DNA from 3 places in the Paraburkholderia sp. RCC_158 genome. Region 2 is predicted to be linked to each of the others. Evidence: riboswitches for the same ligand, from Rfam matches in the RefSeq annotation. Region 2 holds a riboswitch; each other region holds the start of a gene.
The links. A riboswitch is a leader RNA that binds a small molecule or an ion and turns the genes downstream of it on or off. The one in region 2 is predicted to bind cobalamin.

Region 1 (4,272 bases), on a different contig from region 2:
GTGGGAGACGCGGCCGGGTACATGAGGACTGCAAACGTCAGGCTGGCCGCGATCTGGAGCCATTTCAGCTCTTCACGCGTTTTTACCTGGCGGGGTGATTCACTTCAATCAGATGTGTCTGAAAGTCCGTAGTCTGTTGTCAAACGGAAAAGGGCGACCGAAGTCGCCCTGTCGCCAAAGAACTGTCATGGACCGAATAGCGTCGCCCAACAACCTCAAACCACCCTCGCCCCCACCCGCCGATTATCTGCACGCATGAATGAACTGTGCTCAACAACCGCCCCAAACAGCAACCCGATCGTCGCCCACATAATCGCCTGCATGCCAAGCGCGGCCACGCGGAATTTCCACAGCAGCGCTGCCGGAAAACCCGCAGGAACTTCATCGATAACCGGCATCGACACCTGCACAACGGCAATGATCGCGACGAAGACAAGTCCCGCCACAATCGATCCGTTCCATGCACCGAGCTTGATGGCCGCGCGGCGTCGGACCTTCAGCGAAAAGACCAGCGCTGTCAGCGAGATCGCGATCATCAGAAAGAAGAGTCCCGTGCGCGGTCCGATCGTCGCGGGGTCGCCGACCGCGGGCGGATTCGCCGGATACTTGATGTTCGGAACGATCACCAGCGCGACGAATGCGCCAAGCGCGAGCCACGCCGACAACGCGCGCGCACTCATCGGGCCGACTCGCCCGTAAGCGTAGGCAAACACGAGCGAGAACAATCCGCCGAACGCCGCGCCGTACACGACCACGCCGGTCAGCAATCCCAAACCGGCTTGCGTATCGCGACTGACGAGTTCCTCCTCATGTGCATGCTGGTGCTCATCGGCATCGGCAGCAGCAGTAGCCGCACCCGCATGTTCATGCTCATGCCCATGCGCTGAGCCACCCGCCTCGCCAGCCTTCTCTTCGAACGCAATCGCCTGATTGACCTGCGGCTCGCCCACCACTCGGGCGAACGCGAACGTGACGAGTCCTGCGGCGATGCCTGCAAGCATGCCGCGCAACAACAACTTACCGACCATGCTCTGCTCCGTTAGTGGCAGGGAAAGCCGAGCAGATGGCGGCCGTCGTGCACGAACTCATGCACGTACATGCCAGGCACGAGAGACGTGGCGCCCTGTTCCGCGCCGACGAAGTACAGCGCGAGCAGCAACAGCAATCCGCCGAACACGGCCCAGGGCAACAATTCGCGCAGCGGAATCGGCGCGGGCTGAACGGCGGGCTCGCGAGCGGGATCGAAAACAGCTTCAGTCATGAAGGACATCTCCTGGGGTAACGCGCCCCGTAGTCGATTGCAGAGGAATGGTGCGAAGCTCAGGTCTGGCTTTCGGCTTGCGATGCCGATTACAGTGGCGCGACCGCGCCGGGCTCTCACCGGCTTCCGCGCTTCGCAGTCCGGCTATTCTACGCGGTAAACTTCGGCGCCAGCTAGCGCGGACTGACGCGCGCGCATATTGAATGGAACGCGAAAAATGAACCTTCGGCTGCTGCTGATCAGCCATGCGCCAACCGCGGCCATGCGCGCGGGCCGCTTTCCCGCCGACGATCCACTCGACGCTCGCGGCCTCGCTGACGCGCAAGCCGCGCAAGCGCGCTTGTCGCATCTATCGCATCTGGCCGCGTTCAACGAAGCGCCCGCTTTTGTCAGCCCGGCCGCTTGCGCCCGCGATACGGCCTCGGCCCTGGGTCTCAACGCGAAGGTGGACGCAGCGCTCGCCGATATCGACTATGGCAACTGGACAGGCCGGCGCCTTGCCGACCTCGCGGCGCAAGCGCCAATCGACCTAACCGCATGGATGCGCGATCCCGACGCCGCCCCGCACGGCGGCGAGTCATTCAGTCAGGCAGTGAAGCGCATCGGCGAATGGCTCGACACGCTCGACGTTGCGCTCCACGATGCACAAGGCAAAGCGTCAGGCAACGCGCGCGACGTCATCGCCGTCACCCACGCAGCGATCATCCGCGCCGCTGTCATACATGCGTTGAGCGCCTCGCCGGCCATCTTCCCTCGCATCGAAATCGCACCGCTAACAGTGGTCGAACTGCATCGCTCGGAACAACGCGGCTGGACATGGTGGCCCGCATCGTCGTGAGTCTCCCAGAACACACATCGTCATTTACCCGATACCGATAAACGCAGCTTTCCCGATCCCGCAGACGTCAACGTGATCTGCGTGCGCCTCGCCGGCGCACCAAGATAAAAATGCTGACGTCCCGGCGAATTCTGATCGTGCGTCGCGTCCGGCAGGCATGAAGCAATGTCGGCGGCGACCGCTTGCAATGCGTCCGCGCTCGACCCCGCATCGCGATGCGGCGTCCACATGCACTGATAGCTTCCCCGCGCCGCCGAGCATTGCGCGTCGTCGCCATACGGTTGCGCGACGCCCTTGCCGTCGTCCGGCGAAAGCGCAGTGAATCCGTCCGGCGCCGCGGCCACGATCCGCTTCAACGACGAACACGGGCTCGGCGAATCATCGGCACTCGCGCGATACGGCGTGAGGCTTGCGAGTAACGCGACAGCGAGCGTGCTGATGAACAGCGTGCTGGTTTTCATAGCGGCGCGCGTCCTTGAAAGTGGCTGATGGATTGCGCCAAAGCAGCAGGCTTCGTGCCCTCGCGGCGAAGCAAAGCGAATGCACCCTGCAAATAGGCATGCAACTTGCATCCTGGCGATACCGGCTGACCGAGCCCGGTTTATTCATTGACGCCACGACTACGCCATGTCAAACGACGCGAACAATCACACGCCTAAACGCCTTTGCTCGGGAATCGACGGGATCGACGACGTGCTGGGAGGCGGCCTCACGCCGCACCGCATGTACCTCGTCGAAGGCGCGCCGGGTACGGGTAAAACTACCCTGGCATTGCAATTCTTACTCAAAGGCGTTGAGCAAGGCGAGGCAGGTCTGTACATTACGCTCTCGGAAACGCGTTCCGAGTTGATCTCGGTCGCGGACAGTCACGGCTGGGATCTCGGCCGCTTCCACATTCTCGAGTTGCTTTCCGACGAAGGCCTCGACCCGCAATTCGAGCAGACCGTGCTGCATCCGGCTGAAGTGGAACTCGGCGAGACTGTGCGCAACGTAATCAAGCAAGTCGAAGAACTCAAGCCCGCGCGCATCGTGCTCGACAGTCTCTCCGAGTTGCGGCTGCTGTCGCAGAACACGCTGCGCTATCGTCGGCAGATCCTTGCGTTAAAGCGCTATTTCGCCACGCGCGCATGTACGGTGCTGCTGCTCGACGACAACACATCCGATCCGTCCGACGTTCAATTGCATAGCATCGCGCACGGCGTGATCTCGCTCGACAACGTCGTGCACGATTACGGCGGCAACCGGCGGCGCATGCGCATCGCGAAGATGCGCGGCATCAAGTTCCGCGAGGGCTATCACGACTTCTCGCTGGACACCGGCGGCATCAAGGTCTATCCGCGGCTCGTCGCGGCCGAACATCACGCGGACTTCGACACGCAGACGGTGAGCACCGGCACGACCGGTCTCGACGTGCTGCTCGGCGGCGGCCTGATACCCGGCACCAACGCGCTGATCGTCGGCCCCTCGGGCGTGGGCAAAACCACGACCGTGGTCTCGTGCCTCATCGCGGCTCTCGAGCGAGGCGAGCGCTGCGTCTACTACGTGTTCGACGAAACGCTCGTCACGCTGATCGCGCGCTGCACGACGGTCGGCCTGAACCTGCAGCCCTATGTCGAAAGCGGGCTGCTCACGTTGCGTCAAATCGATCCCGCCGAAATCTCTCCCGGAGAATTCGCGAGCGACGTTCGCATGTCCGTCGAGAAAAAAGGCGTGAAATATGTCGCGATCGACAGCCTGAATGCATATTTGCAAGCGATGCCGGGCGAACGCTACCTGCTGCTGCAAATGCACGAACTGCTCGGTTATCTCAACCAGCAAGGCGTTATCACGATGCTCGTGCTGGGGCAGCACGGCATCATCGGCGAAATTCAGACCGACATCGACATCAGCTATCTGAGCGACGTGGTCGTTCTGTTCCGTTACTTCGAGCACCACGGCGAAGTCCTGACCGCCGTGACCGCCGTGAAGAGCCGTGCGAACGCGCACGAACGCTCGATCCGCCAGTTCAGGCTGTCGAACAACGGCGTGGAGGTGGGCGAAGCGCTGCGCGACTTCGAAGGCGTGCTCTCCGGGTTGCCGTCTTATAGCGGCAGCACCGCGCTGCTCGGTGCGACCGATCACCTCATCGATACGTCGCGGCAGTAAGCTCATGGAGCAACGCGTCCTGATTCTC
Region 2 (4,272 bases):
GCGACGCCGAGCGCGGCGTCGAATGCGCGTTGTAGCGCAGCCTGGTGGAGGTCTTCACCGATCAGCACGAAGCGGCTTTCGGCGCCTTCGCGTAGTTCTTCCAGTTCACCTTGCTGCCAGCGTCGATCGAAATAACTATCAAAGCGCCGGCCCACGCCTTGAACGACGAGCCGCATCGGCGCGCCCGGCAACGCCGCGAAACCCTTCACGCGATAAATCGTGTTGTTTTCCACGAGTCCTTGCAGCGCGGCGATCACCGCTTCACGCGACTGTGCCTTTGCATTCACGACCACCGAATCGAACTCATCGTGATGATGATCGGCGTCGTCGGCCGAACCGTGGTGATCGTGGCGCAAGTGAATGGTTTCCTCCGACGCCGCTTCAAGCCCGAACAACGCATGCAGATCGAGCGCGCCTTTATGGGCGCGCACGATCTTCACCTGCGGCGGAATTTCGGCGCGAATCACGGCTTCGACCGCGTTCTGGCCTGCTTCGTCGAGCAGATCGGTCTTGTTCAGAATCACCAGATCCGCAGCCGACAACTGATCCTCGAACAATTCGTGCAGCGGCGACTCGTGGTCGAGATTCGGATCGGCCTTGCGTTGCGCGTCGACGGCAAGCGGGTTTTCGGCGAACTGACCGCTTGCCGCAGCGGGTCCATCGACCACAGTAATCACCGCATCCACCGTGAAACTGTTCTTGATCTGCGGCCAGTTGAACGCCTGCACGAGCGGCTTGGGCAACGCGAGCCCCGAGGTTTCGATCAGCACATGGTCGATCTGCTCACGGCGCTCGACGAGTTTTTCCATCACCGGAAAGAACTCTTCCTGGACGGTGCAGCACAGGCAACCGTTGGCCAGTTCATACAATTGGCCTTCGGTCTCGACGCCGTTTTCATCGCAACCAATGCCGCAACCTTTGAGGATTTCGCCGTCTATGCCGAGCTCGCCGAACTCGTTGACGATCACCGCAATGCGCTTGCCGCCCGCGTTCCGAAGAATGTGCCGCAGCAACGTCGTCTTGCCGCTGCCGAGAAAGCCCGTGACGATGGTGACGGGAATCTTGCGCATCTGAACTTGCATGGTGAGTCCATCCGTGAGAGTTGCATCTGCTGGCCGGCCGAATCACGCGCTTTGCGCATGACGTCGCATCGCAAAACGCGGGAACGCACGACGGCCTTGCCGCTACACCAGGGAAACGCAGAATACGGGTATGAGGTCATGAGCGCAGCGCCGCTTCCCCGCGGCGTTCGCCCTTCGTGTTCCGGCCGGTATCCGGGCTGGCGAAAGCGCCGCTTCCCCTTCCCGGACGAGTGATTTCTCGCCCAGTGGTGATATGCCGACGCGGCCTTGCGCGTGGACATCGAAGCCGGCTCCGCGGCGCCATGCAAACCGCCATGACGTCGCTTTTCGCTTACCGTTGCGGGGGCAGCACAGGTTGACCCGATCCATGCGAGGCGGGCGCCCTGTTTCCCGTTTAACTGCATGCGCACGAGCGCGCACACGAGCACCAGAAGTGCGTGCGAGTGTAGGCCGCGCGCCTTGCGCCGTCAAGAAAACGCAAGCCCGGCGCGCTTATCGGACGGGCTTGCCGTGTGCTATCGTATGCGCGCGTCTGGTGCCCGCACATGCGCTCGCGTGTGCAGTTAAACGGGAAACAGGCAGCGCGCTTGCGCTCAACCTGTGCTGTCCCCGCAACGGTAAGCGACCGGCGGCGCGATTATTTTTTGCGCCGCACATGCGTTTTCAGTGCCACTGTCCAGCACATTCGAACGAATGTGGGCGGGAACGCAAAGCGCGTGAGGCCGCCAGCCCGGATACCGGCCAGACGCGGAGGCGGCCGTGCGTTGTTAACGTCACGCCGCCGGCCGCCGGAATCCGCGAGGGACGGATGTGAAGGCGCTCAAGCACGACTTAGGGAAGCGGTCTGCAATCCGCGTTTGCTGTCGTGCGCGAATGCACAGTTTCGAATGACTTCAATTTCCATCACATTGCGTGTATGTCGACGCTGCATGATTGCATGTGCGCCGACGCGGCGCATGCCGCGATGAAACGCGCATGGCTGATCGGCGCAGGCCCCGGCGACGTCGAACTGATGACGCTGAAGGCAACCCGCGCGCTCGCGCAAGCCGACGTGATACTCGTCGACGATCTGGTGAACCCCAACGTGCTGCAATTTGCGCGCGCCGATGCGCGCATCGTGTATGTCGGCAAACGCGGCGGTCATCCGTCGACGCCGCAACACGGCATCGTCGAGCAAATGCTCGCGCATCTGAACGAAGGGCGCAGCGTCGCGCGTTTGAAGGGCGGCGATCCCTTCGTGTTCGGCAGAGGCGGCGAAGAGCAACAGGCACTGCATGCGGCGGGCGTCGACGTCGAAATCGTCAGTGGCATCACGGCCGGCATTGCGGCGCCGGCGGCCATCGGCATTCCGGTCACGCACCGCGATCATGCGCAAGGCGTGGTGTTCGTGACCGGCCACGGCGCGGGCACGAGCGAGCCGGATTGGGCCGCGCTCGCCGCCACGCGCATGACGCTCGTGATCTATATGGGCATGCGGCGGCTGAACGACATCGTCGGCGCGTTGCTGGCAGCGGGCATGTCGGCACAGACTCCGTGTGCCGCGATCGAATCCGCAACGCGCCCCGAGCAGCGGCATGCGCTCGCCACACTCGGTGATTTCGCCGATGCCGTCGCGCGCGCGGGACTCGGCTCGCCCGCGATCGTGGTGATCGGCGGCGTGGCGTCGCTGGCGAAGGATGTCCGATGAAAACGCTTAGCGTGGGCATCGGTTGCCGCTTGCAGACGTCGGCGGAAGAAATCGAAAACGCTGTGCGCGCAGCGCTCGGCTCGCATTCATTCGAAGACATCGCGGCCGTCGCCTCGATCGAAACCAAAGCGCAAGAACCCGGCTTGCTCGCGTTCTGCGCGCGCCACAAATTGCCGCTGCAACTCTTCACTCGCGAGCAGATTGCCGCGCTGCATGTCGCCGAGCCGTCGGCGGCGGCGCGCGAGCATCTCGGCGTCGACGGCGTCTGCGAACCTTGTGCGTTGCTTGGCGCGTCGATCCACGCTGCTGCTCACACGCCCTATCTCGTCGCTCGCAAAACCGTTCACGCGGGCGTCACTGTGGCGATTGCATCGACCGAACACGCGCTGCCGCGCAGCGCCACCTTCACTGACCAGGACCTTCCATGAAGACCGATCCCGAATCGCATCAACGCATGACCGAACGCCGGCGCGAAGGCCACGAAAAGAAGCAGGCCAACGCGACCGTCGAAAAGGGTCTGCTGATCGTCAACACCGGCACCGGCAAAGGCAAGACGACCGCTGCGTTCGGCATGGCCGTGCGCGTGCTCGGCCACGGCATGCGTCTTGGCGTCGTGCAGTTCATCAAGGGCGCGCTGCATACGTCGGAGCGCGACTTTCTCGGCGCGATTGCGAATTGCGATTTCGTCACGATGGGCGACGGCTACACCTGGAACACGCAGGACCGCGACGCCGACATCGCGACCGCGCGCAAGGGCTGGGACGAAGCGCGCCGGATGATCGAAAGCGGCGACTATCAGATGGTGATCCTCGACGAGCTGAACACCGTGCTCAAGTACGAGTACCTGCCGCTCGACGAAGTGCTGTCCGTCATCGCCGCGCGTCCAGAGATGCTTCATGTGGTCGTGACAGGCCGTCATGCGCCCGACGCGCTGATCGAAGCCGCCGACCTCGTCACCGAAATGCGCATCGTCAAGCATCCATATCGCGAGCAAGGCGTGAAAGCGCAGCGCGGCGTGGAGTTCTGAACGTGTCCGCCTGCCCCGCGCTCTTCATCAGCGCGCCCGCGTCGGGCCAGGGCAAGACCACGATCACCGCGGGTCTTGCGCGCTACCATCGGCGGCTCGGGCGGCGCGTGCGTGTCTTCAAGACCGGGCCCGACTTTCTCGATCCGATGATTCTGGCGCACGCGAGCGGCGCGCCGGTGTTGTCGCTCGATCTGTGGATGGTCGGTCAGGACGCGTGCCGCAATCTGCTTGCCGAGGCTGCGGCCGAAGCCGATCTGATCCTGATCGAAGGCGTGATGGGTCTGTTCGACGGCACACCGAGCAGCGCGGATCTCGCGAGCGCGTTCGGCGTGCCCGTGCTCGCCGTCATTTCCGCGAAGGCGATGGCGCAGACCTTCGGCGCGGTCGCGTTCGGGCTTGCAAATTTCAGGCCGCACGTGCCGTTTCATGGCGTGCTCGCTAACCGCGTCGGCTCCGCGCGTCACGCGCAGATGCTG
Region 3 (4,272 bases), on a different contig from region 2:
GGACGCGGACGCCGACGCATGCAACGGCGACAGCGCCTCGATCACGCGCGCGGGCGCGAGCGAGACGCTGCCCAACGCGAGCGACGCCATCAGCACGACCAGCGCGGCGAGCGCGAGCACGAGCCAGATCGCGGCGGCGCGCTTCGCGGTCATCGCGTGCAATGCGGCGGGCAGCGAACCTGGATGACGGCTCATCGGCGCGCTCTCAACATGGCGCGCGCATCACTGCTGCTGCCAGCCGAGCGTGACATACGCACCGCGCCCCGGCGAGTTATACGAGTAGGCCGTTTCATAGTCCTTGTTCAACAGATTCTGGATTTGCGCGGCCACGTACCAGGCTTTCGTGATGTTGTAGCGCGCGGACAGATTCACGATGCCGTAGCCGCCGAGCTTGCCGCTGCTGTCCTCGCGCGGGCCGCTCACGATCCACTCGCCGCCCACGCGCCACCCTGCGATGCTGCGGTTTAACGTCAAGGACGCGAAGCGCCGCGCGCGCCGCACGAGGTCCACGTCGTTGTCGAGATCGACGGGATTTTGCAGCGTGACCGATGCGCGCACATCGGTCTTGCCCACATGTCCGCTCCACGATCCCTCGAGCCCCTGCACTTTTGCATGCCCCACGTTCTCCGCCAGATAGATGCCCGGCGTGACCTGCTGATAGTCGATCAGATTCGAATAACGCGTCTGGAAAGCACTCAAACGCATCACGCCCAACGCATTCGACGCGTACTGCAGCGCCGCTTCGAGCGAATGGCTGCGCTCGGGCTGAATCGACGGATTGCCGCTTAGCGGATAGTACAGATCGTCGAAGCTCGGCGCGCGAAACGAATCCGAATAGCTTGCGCTCAGCTTCCAATGCGGCGTGATGTCGAACCCATAGCCGAGATAGTAACTGTTCGCTCCGCCGAAATCGGAGTACTGGTCGCGCCGCACGTTGGCCTGGATCTGATTGCGTCCGAAGCGCGCCGTGTAGCCCGCGAAGACGGAATCGACATGCCGCGTGGGCGCGGCGAACGTATCGGAGTCGAGGCTCTGATCGAGATGCTCGTAGCCCACGCGCAGTTTTTGCTGCGCGGCCAGCGCGAAATCGTTCTGCCACGTGTATTGCCGGTTGTCGGTATCGAAGCGTCCGTTGTAGAGGCCGTTGGTCTTCGATACGCTGCGGTCGTCGCCTTCGGACACGATGAAGTGCGTGGTCCACCAGTCGGTCAGCTTGCCGTTGGCGAACGCCGACACCTGCCGCACTTTCGTGTAGAGGTTGTTCAGATCGGTCGGTGCGCCGTACGCATTGTCGTAGCTGTTGTTGCCGTTCGACTGCAGATAGCGGACGCCCGCGTCCCATTGGTCGTTGAACTTGTGGCGCAGCGACGCCGAAATGCTCTCGTTCAGATAGCCGTTCGCGTTCGGATTCGCGTTGGGCGCCTCGCGCGGATTCAGCGCTGAAAAGCCGTCGTCTTTCGAGCGCGCGAGCGAAATGCTGAAGGTCGTGCGGCCGTCTTTATCCAATGCGCCGTTCGCGCCCACCTGCTGCGTCTGCGTGTGATAGCTGCCGTAGCCCACAGAGAAATTGAAACGCGGCGGATGCGCGCCGCCGTCTTTCGTAAACACCTGTACCACGCCGCCGATCGCGCCCGAGCCGTATAACGCGGACACGTTGCCGTTCACGACCTCGACGTGATCGATCTGATCGAGCGGAATCTGCGCGATTTGCGCGGTGCCGAGACTCACGGAATCGACGCGCACGCCGTCGATGAGAATCAGCGATTGCGTCGACGACGCGCCGCGCAAATAAAGGCTCGCCGTCGAACCGGGCCCGCCTGTACGCGAGATTTGCGCGCCGGGCGCGAGTTGCAGCAGGCCGGGCAGATCCGTTGCGGTGGTGTCGGCCAGGTCCTGCTGATCGAATAGCGACGTCTGCGGGATCGTATCGGCAAGCGCTTGCGGTCCGCGCTCGGCGGTCACCACGACGGGCGATAAAACAGTGGACGATGCAGTGGACGCAGCAGTGGACGAAGCGTCGGCGTTTGCAGGCGCGGCGGCCTGCGCATGCGCGAGATGGGGCAGCCCGGCAAAAGCGAGCAGCACCGCGCGGGCGATGGGGGACAGCATGAAGTGAGATTTCCCGTGGATGGCGTGCGCGGCCCGCTTCCCCGCAGGCCGTCGCGTAACGAGGCGCGTGCGCTTTTGATAATTCGCGCCGCGCGCCCCTCCCTCTGGCCGGTATCCGGGCTAACGACTTTCGATCCCGCCTTCCCACGCGTGACGCGCAGTGGCACACTCGCGAGTTGAACCGGAACACGCGATGGGGATCGAACTGCAAAAGCGCGAACTGCTGTTCGAAATACGATTCGTACCGCAGCACTGAACTGCGATGAGCAGCATTGAACTGCAGCGAATGCGACGAACTGCAATGCGCGCGAAATGCGGTCGCTTACCGTTGCGGGGGCAGCGCAGGTTGGCGCGTTCGGGTAGAACGGCGCGGCCTGCTTCCCGTTTAACTGCGCGCACAATGAAATGCGCGCGGGCACCAGAGTGCGGCCAGTGTATGAGCGCCCTCTGAGTCAGTCAAGAACGCGGGCCGCGAGAGCGATTCATTCGGACAGGGTCGAGCTATTGTCCGACGCGATCTCCGGCACGCGCGTAGTTTCTCTTCTTCAGTCGAAAAAAGGCTGCAAAAAGCGGGGTTGTTACGTCTCGAAACGAGACAAATGTCGGAACGTGCGACATTCCGCGCTAAAATGCGATGTCTTTAGAGGACGCAGCACATGCTCACCGAACTCGAAACACTTTCACAGAATATCGGCAAGCTGATCGCGATCAGCCAGCGCCACAATGAAGCGCGCCTCGCGCTCGAAGAGCAACTCGCGCAGTCGCGCGCCGAAGCCGAAGCTACGCGCACGGAACTTGCGCTGCTGCGCGAGGAACGCGACGCACTGCAAGCGGAGCGCGACGCGCTGTCGGCCAAGATCGACGACGCGCAGGTGCGCCTGAACGCGATCCTCGAAAAATTGCCGCGTGCGCGTGCGCACAACGAGCCGGACAACCAGCTCGATCTGCTCGAGCCCGCTCCGCACGAGGTCGAAACAGAGAGCGACGCCACTCGCCACGGAGAAAATGCATGACGACCAAGCAGATCGAAGTATCGATTCTCGGCGTGCCCTATCGCCTCGCCTGCTCGCCGGAAACGGAAGGCGCGCTGCTTGAAGCAGTCGCGCGAGTCGACGCCGAAATGTCGAAGATCCGCAATAACAGCAACGTGCGCGGCACGGATCGCATTGCAGTCATGGCTGCGCTGTCGCTGGCATCCGAACTGCTTAAGCTGCAAACAAGCGTGCGTCACGGAGAAGCATTTCCCGCTGAAGAAATCCGGCGTACAATGCATCAAATGAACGAGCAACTGGGTACTGTCATCGAGCAGTACAGCGTGCAGTAAGTTGCAAGTAGCATGTTGAGAGCAGTGCGGCCGGTGCTGATACCGGCTGCGGATTCAAACGGAAAGTAAGCAGGCAAGGTTCGTGAAGCATGCACGAACTGCGCGAGGCGAACAGGTCCCCAACGTTTGAGTCAATCGTTTCAGTGTCATCGGTTTTGCTTCATCGGTTTAGCTTCCCTGCCTGGTTCGCCAAGGTCATATATTCCTTGAACCAATGCCATGTGCACGGTTGCGGAAATTTGTAGCACGGGCGTGCGCGTCACTCTGTCTGATGTACCCGAAGTGCTGCTAACTGCGACCAATTCTGAACCCCCGGTTCAGGATGCCGGCCTAGCGGCTAAGGCGGGGACCTTATTTGGAACGGCATCGGACTTGCGTCCGGTGCCGTTTTTGTTTGGGCGCCGTGCTTCTTCAAACCCCTAACGTTCAATTCGATTCATGCGCTACTGGCTAATGAAGTCCGAACCGGACGAAGCAAGCATCGACCATCTCGCCAACGCCGCGCACCGCACGCTGCCGTGGACGGGCGTGCGCAACTATCAGGCTCGCAACTTCATGCGCGATGGCATGCAGATCGGCGACGGCGTGCTGTTCTATCACTCGAGCTGCCCCGAGCCGGGCATCGCGGGGCTTGCTGAAGTCGCGTCCACGGCCTATCCGGACCCCACGCAGTTCGATAGCAAGAGCCCGTATTACGACCCGAAGTCGTCGCAGGAAACGCCGCGCTGGCTGCTCGTCGACGTCGTGTTCAAGAAGAAGATTCCGTTGATTCCGCTCGCCGCCTTGCGCGAGCATGAAGAACTGAAGGGCATGCGCGTGCTCGCGAGAGGCAACCGTCT

Region 1: it holds a riboswitch for cobalamin, as region 2 does, so the genes downstream of both, AB6809_RS31805 (CbtB-domain containing protein) here and cobA (uroporphyrinogen-III C-methyltransferase) in region 2, are expected to answer to the same signal.
Region 3: it holds a riboswitch for cobalamin, as region 2 does, so the genes downstream of both, AB6809_RS22960 (TonB-dependent receptor domain-containing protein) here and cobA (uroporphyrinogen-III C-methyltransferase) in region 2, are expected to answer to the same signal.

What each region holds. Positions count from the first base shown of each region.
Region 1 is NZ_JBFUPM010000027.1:23,577-27,848, forward strand. It holds gene AB6809_RS31800 (CbtA family protein) at 216-1,028, opposite strand; gene AB6809_RS31805 (CbtB-domain containing protein) at 1,040-1,261, opposite strand; cobalamin riboswitch at 1,302-1,440, opposite strand; gene AB6809_RS31810 (histidine phosphatase family protein) at 1,479-2,099, shown strand; gene AB6809_RS31815 (hypothetical protein) at 2,120-2,560, opposite strand; gene AB6809_RS31820 (ATPase domain-containing protein) at 2,727-4,244, shown strand; gene AB6809_RS31825 (ATP-binding protein) at 4,249-4,272, shown strand, end outside.
Region 2 is NZ_JBFUPM010000016.1:6,151-10,422, forward strand. It holds gene cobW (cobalamin biosynthesis protein CobW) at 1-1,082, opposite strand, end outside; cobalamin riboswitch at 1,248-1,529, opposite strand; cobalamin riboswitch at 1,599-1,843, shown strand; gene cobA (uroporphyrinogen-III C-methyltransferase) at 2,047-2,769, shown strand; gene AB6809_RS25635 (cobalamin biosynthesis protein) at 2,766-3,197, shown strand; gene cobO (cob(I)yrinic acid a,c-diamide adenosyltransferase) at 3,194-3,796, shown strand; gene AB6809_RS25645 (cobyrinate a,c-diamide synthase) at 3,799-4,272, shown strand, end outside.
Region 3 is NZ_JBFUPM010000012.1:193,109-197,380, reverse strand. It holds gene AB6809_RS22965 (iron ABC transporter permease) at 1-195, opposite strand, end outside; gene AB6809_RS22960 (TonB-dependent receptor domain-containing protein) at 223-2,109, opposite strand; cobalamin riboswitch at 2,198-2,547, opposite strand; gene AB6809_RS22955 (hypothetical protein) at 2,766-3,122, shown strand; gene AB6809_RS22950 (cell division protein ZapA) at 3,119-3,433, shown strand; RNA gene ssrS (6S RNA) at 3,605-3,786, shown strand; gene AB6809_RS22940 (EVE domain-containing protein) at 3,872-4,272, shown strand, end outside.